2 regions of the Pseudoalteromonas ulvae UL12 genome follow, and region 1 is predicted to be linked to the other one. Evidence: riboswitches for the same ligand, from Rfam matches in the RefSeq annotation. Region 1 holds a riboswitch; the other holds the start of a gene.

Region 1 (3,181 bases):
TTCTTTGTATTTTCTTTTGCTTTTTTTAGTCTAGGGTTACTGCTCGATATTCTCGATTCATACTTCGCAAGTAGTTTCCCGATAATTAATGTTCTCGACACCCCCATTAAACATATTGGCTTAATTTTAATTTGTTATTGTCTATTAAGAATCGCCAAGAGTCGGCTTAGCAAAATAGAGCAATTGCGAGTCGAAATTGAACGGCGTATCACACTTGAAAAAGACTTACGATTTTTAGCTTACCACGATGAACTGACAGGATTATTTAACCGACGTGCTTTTTTTGAGCATTTCGAGCAACAACATTTCGATCAAGCCTACCTTTATTACTTTGACTTAAACAATTTCAAAAATGCCAACGACAAATATGGCCACCACATTGGTGATGAATTATTAGCGACCTTTTCTCATTCCCTTAGTAGGCTTTATCCCAATGATAAAGCCTATCGTTTAGGAGGCGATGAATTTGTCTTAATTTGTAGTGAATTAATCGATGACATCGAGTTGTTTAAGCAGCAACTTGACCAACCTTTAGTGAAATATATGGTTTCTGTTAGTGTTGGTATGCAATGCCTGAAATCAGGAGACGATCCTGACCATGCATTGCATTTAGCCGATCAAAAAATGTATATCGATAAAGAGGCTAATCGTAGTCGCTTTATCGTTAATATGTTTGATTTTCAACCTTAAACGCCTGATTTTAAAGCCACTAAATGTAGCGGCACACTAAAATCGTAGCTATCAAGCACGGCTTTTGCGACACCTGTTTGGTTTTCTTGCCCTTTCATCTGGGCTAAATAGACCGCTTTTATGGTTGCTTGATTAAAGTCTTTGCCAGCTAATATCAGTTGGCTGATAGCGCTTTGCAGCGGTGACAAACTTGGGCTGTAAGCGGCGTTTTCGGCATAACGCCCGTAAAACTTACTGCCATCGTGACAAACTATCATACTACTTGCAAAATTGTCTGTATAAGGGACGTAACTGTGCTCAGCGTGCTGGACTAATTGAGAGACTTTAAAGCTTGCGTCATCTAATGTAAGATTTGCCCGTTGATGGGACATTAAAGCCGTCGGATTATCTAACTCTTTAGGGCCAAATGGCATAGGTAAAAATTCACTAAAGGCATGATGCTCGCCATTTAAGCTAATGATTAATGTCTCTGCATCTGCCAGCTCATTCATAAATTGCCGACAATAACCGCACGGTGCATCAGTTATGGCAAGCTTAGTTATTTTCCTTGCCCCATTTAACCACGCATTATTAATTGCAGCTTGTTCAGCATGTACAACAAGACTGAGAGCTTGTGAAGGAAACTCTAAATTCGCCCCAAAGTAAAAGTCACAATATCCCTCTTCGTTAGCATCCCCAACAGCGATTGCACCAACATTAAATTGCGAAATCGGCGCTCGAGAAAAACTAGCAGCAACCGGAAGCAATGCTTCCATTAGCTCGTCTTGACTACCATAGAGCTGCACGGCCCAATGTGCAACTTGGTCAGCGCACAGGACGCCTTTATTTGCTTTAACTTGCGAGAGAATCTCAGAAAATTGTTGTTCAGATAAGAATGATTCTGACGTTATTTGTTCTTTACACATATTGTTGTTGTCATTTTTAAAATGGCCAGACAGTCTATGTGATTTTCATCCGTATTTAAACTAATTATGCCGCTTTTTCTAACCAGTTTTTCGCTTTTTTGAAACATTCGAAGTTTTCTGCATTTAACGAAAAGCGCTTGGCATTTTGTATCAATAAATCGTGCAAATAACCATCAAATCCTACAACTCGTGCAACAGCATAGCCAGCCAGTTTATCTTTAATGGCTAAAATAACATCGATGACTTCGACGGCCGCATAACGATGACGAAGCTCAGTGACATCAATCAATAATTTTTGGCATTGGCGCGCATGTGCATAACGTGTAATCACATCGTAATTGCGGATCACGTCTGTGGATGATGCTGTGCCGGTTAACTTGACCAACACAAGGTGTAATGATTCATCGTAACTAATACTGGTAATTATATCTGACATAATTTGCTTAAAACCTCTAAAGCTAGAAAAAGGTGAACGGCAAATTCAAAGAAGAGAAGGAAACACTATTGCTTGGTAGCCCAGCTATCTTAGGTTTCCCCTTAGATCTGAAGCTTTGCGTGAGTATTTTTTCAAATACCTTGCCTTTGACTTGCGAGGACATGATACAGGCAACGATTTTAGAGTCAATACTCAAATTCCTTGCCTGCACTGGTGTTCTGAGCCTGTGGCACTGGCGCTTACACAGTTATAAAAAAATCAACCACCTTTAAAAAGCTTAGCAAACACCTAGCAAACAGTTAGTTAGCTTTTAGTGGCACTCTTGTTAGGCTGAGATAAAGCTCATCGAAATCGAATTAACACAATGGCGAATATTTTTATCTGTCAGCCCCTCACCTTCGAACACATGCCCCAAATGCCCATCACAATTAGCGCAAACAATCTCTATTCGTCGACCATCGGCATCAGGGACTCGTTTCACCGCCCCTGCGATTTCATCATCAAAACTTGGCCAGCCGCAATGTGACAGAAATTTATGCTCAGAGGTGTACAAAGGCGCTTCACACCGTTTACAGATGTAGAGCCCTTGCGCCATTAAATCTGTATATTGGCCAGTAAACGGACGTTCTGTCCCTTTTTGCTCAATCACATACTGCTCTTGTGGTGTTAGTTGTTTATATTGACTCATTTTTACCTTTTAACCTCGCGACTGCCCGATGAACAGGCAGCAAATATATTGTGATCTCATACTTACTCTATTAACCGGTATTGCGCATGCCTGCCGCGATACCAGCCATAGTGATCATTAATGCCTGATTAAGGACGCTATCATCCAAATGGGACTCCTCCCGAGAACGGCGCAGCAACTCAACTTGTAACACGTTAAGCGGATCCGTATAGGGGTTACGTAATTCAATCGACTGTTGCACCCAAGGTTGAGCGGCCAGTAAAGTCTGATTTTCGCAGTATCCTTTTACCCATTCGATTGCTTGAATTAATTCGGTTCTCAATCGTTGACCTAACACTCTCAGCTGTGGGCTGACGAGATGCTGATCATAATGTTCACTCAGCCAAGGATCAGCTTTACAAAATACCATTTCAAGCATTTCTATACGAGTACGAAAGAAAGGCCAATCACGGTTCATTGCTT
Region 2 (3,181 bases), on a different contig from region 1:
GTGTGCCATCTTCACGATACACAATAAATTTTAATTGCCCAGCTTCACGCTCAGTAACCACTTTATATTTATCAAATAACTCTACACATTCCAGCATGATGTCATCACGATGACCGATCATCTCCTGCCACTTAGATTGATCACCAATAACCGATTGATGTGCTGTCATTAAACGGAAGTTTTTCGCCTGCCAATTAGTGACAATATAATAAATGTCGCCTAATTTATCAGCGTCATATTCGTGGCCATGCGAGCGCGGGCATAATTGCGTGAACTGCCCTTGGGCATTATTCGCATCCAACACCCAAGTATCACTGGTTTCGGTTGACTCTAAATCAAGCATGATCAGAGATTCATCGCGGCTTTTGCCAAGTCCCATAAAAAAGCTGGCATCATGCTCTTCAAAAACCAAGACATCGTCAGCCTGCGCTGTACCTAGCAAATGACGATACACTTGATAACCTAATAATGTTTTGAGATCTTTTTTAACATAAAACACAGTTTGATTATCATTCGCCCACACCGCTTGCCCTTCGGTGTGTTCGAGCACATCTTCAAGCAAGGTATCAGTGACTAAATCTTTAAAACGAATGGTATAAATACGGCGGCTGTCGGTATCTTCAGAATAGGACATCAGACGGTCATTAGGGCTAATCGAAAATTCACCTAAGTCATAGTATTCATGCTGTTCAGCCAGTGCATTGGTATCGATAAGCAGTTGTTTGTTGAGCCCATGTGCATCCTCTGCACGAAAATATCGCGCAAACTCATCATCGCCACTTATTTCAGAATGATACCAATACGCGCCATCTTTCACAGGAACCGTGCTGTCATCTTTAACAATACGGTCTTTTAATTCCGTAAATATGGCGTCTTCTAGGTCCTGATGTTGCTTAAGCATCGCGTCACAATAGCGATTTTCCGCTTCCAAATGCGCAATAACCTCTGGGTTATTGCGTTCATCATCTCTCATCCAATAATAGTTATCGCAACGCGTATGTTGATGATGAGACATTTCAAACGGTTTTTTTATCGCTTTGGGTGCACAGTTACTCGGGTTAGCCACAAACAATTTCCAAACAGAAGATCAAATTGGCGCGTATTTTAACCCAATCCATAAAAAAAGTCCGAGTTAATCAAAACTCGGACTTTGGTGAAACCACTATCTATATAGCTAAATAAATGGTTACTCAAGGGAAGAAAAACGTCATGACAGATGAACGCATATTTTATTCTAGCCGCTGCCATGCCAGCGACCAATTTTTTCCAAGCCCGGGTTCATATTGCTCGTCCATGTGCTCGCCTAGACGACAAAACTCAGTGTACGGCCATGGCCTACACATATACACCGCATCAGTTTTACTATGATAAACCCGATCGCCAGCCCGGTAGTCGCTGCGATATTGAGGAAACACATAATCATACAGTTGCTGTAAAACAACCTGCCGCCCTCTACAGGTATCAGCATGCACAAAACGAACATCGACACTCACAATCCCACTCGCTTGCAAGGCAAAAATAGAATTTTGACCATAACTGGGCACGATGCCGATTTCGGGATAATGTCGTCCAGCCTGTAAAACTTTAAAATGCTTATTGATATGCTCACAGAGCAACTTAGGCCATACATGAGGCTCACCTTCACAGGCTTGAGCGACTTCATACTCAAACGATAGCTCTGGTAAATCACCTAACTGATCAAATAATGCAAAGTGAATTTTATCGCCTTTATTGAGCCGATAATCCGTCTCTAACGTGTGGATAATATGCCAATCACCAGGCAACAAACCTGCTAATACATTAACCATTTCGACACCTTATGAAGTCATCTTGTTTTATGCGACATGCCGCCAACATACCAATACACCTTCTAATCCTTTATTACGTATGAATTTATTTGGCAACAAAACAAAGCAGTACATGCACTGTAAAGACACAACGAAGATATCGTTGCAGCAACCCCGCTGTCGTAGCCTTTAATAGAAGACCGTAGACCGGAAGCTTTGCGTCCTAACCTTTCGGGTAGTTTGCCAAAATAAGCGCGGATCATAGCCTAAGCGCCATAAATATCAAACTAAAATACTATCAATAAAAATAAAACCATTCTTTATCACTAAAAACAAGTTTCACTCTATGCTACTAAACAAACAACAAATTGCATACAATAGACCAAAAATAATAACTGATTGAGCATCCTATGAGATTTTACCCGTTACTAATTTTGTGTCTGTTTATCGCACATTCTCATGCATCTGGAGCTGACTTAGCACTTGATCGCCAAGGCTCTCCAAACGCAATGCAACAGCTTGATCAGTATGGCAACCAACTGTTTAATCCTTTTTTTGACCTAGGAAGCTGGCACGGTTTTTTACAACCCGCCACAGGGAATGAATATGGTGGATTTACGGGCCCAATGATTATTGCGCAAGAGTACGGGGTATTCATCGCCAAGCAACTCGAACAGATTTCATTGCACCACCGTGATACTGAGCAACGTTTTGATCTGCAAAGCGCACAACATAGCCAGCAAACCTTACCCAGCCAACTTATTCAGCACTATCGATGGCCAACACTGCAGCTCACGCTTTCATTGCAATTTATCAATTCATCCACAGCGTTGATTGAAACAAAACTAACCAACCTCAGCGTGAAGACACTACCATTGGCAATACAATGGCAAGGAAGCCTGCTTGAGGCGTTCTCTTTGACACAAACCTACCAAGAACGTTTCCCTAATTGGCAGATGCGTTTTGACAACACACCCGATAAGCTAATGATCAAGTTTGCCCAACTTAGCGCACCATGGCAGATGATGCTATCTGGCCAAGAGCAGTATCACATTACTCGCTCGATCAGTACTGATACGACGCTCACGTCACACAAAAACAGTTATCTCAGCCATGCTGAATTGGAAATAAAACCTCAGCAAAGCACCACAATTTATACCCAGCAACGCTATGTCCAACGCCCAGAAGAGACATCGGCAGTCGCGTGGCAACACGTTATGAAATTAAGCCAACAGCAACAACAGCGCTGGGCCACTTATCAGCAAAGGCTTAATTCCGATTCCCCACTTCCTCTTGCGGTACAAACCAAAGCGGTGGCAACTTTAATAGGCAACTGGCGCAGCCCCCAAGGCGCGATTATGCACGATATCGTCAGCCCATCCACCACAGCCCGC

Evidence for each region. Region 1 has a riboswitch for cyclic di-GMP ahead of PULV_RS20825 (hypothetical protein). Riboswitches for the same ligand answer to the same signal wherever they lie in the genome.
Region 2: another riboswitch for cyclic di-GMP. It lies ahead of PULV_RS14305 (hypothetical protein); the one in region 1 lies ahead of PULV_RS20825 (hypothetical protein).

The regions. Positions count from the first base shown of each region.
Region 1 covers NZ_AQHJ01000035.1:624,234-627,414, reverse strand. Annotated here, with positions in the region: gene PULV_RS20835 (GGDEF domain-containing protein) at 1-690, shown strand, start outside; gene cdd (cytidine deaminase) at 687-1,595, opposite strand; gene PULV_RS20825 (hypothetical protein) at 1,660-2,031, opposite strand; cyclic di-GMP riboswitch class I at 2,103-2,186, opposite strand; partial or broken gene PULV_RS20820 (methionine-R-sulfoxide reductase) at 2,369-2,719, opposite strand; gene ppc (phosphoenolpyruvate carboxylase) at 2,790-3,181, opposite strand, start outside.
Region 2 covers NZ_AQHJ01000030.1:165,351-168,531, reverse strand. Annotated here, with positions in the region: gene PULV_RS14310 (S9 family peptidase) at 1-1,015, opposite strand, end outside; gene PULV_RS14305 (hypothetical protein) at 1,230-1,808, opposite strand; cyclic di-GMP riboswitch class I at 1,952-2,042, opposite strand; gene ygjK (alpha-glucosidase) at 2,198-3,181, shown strand, end outside.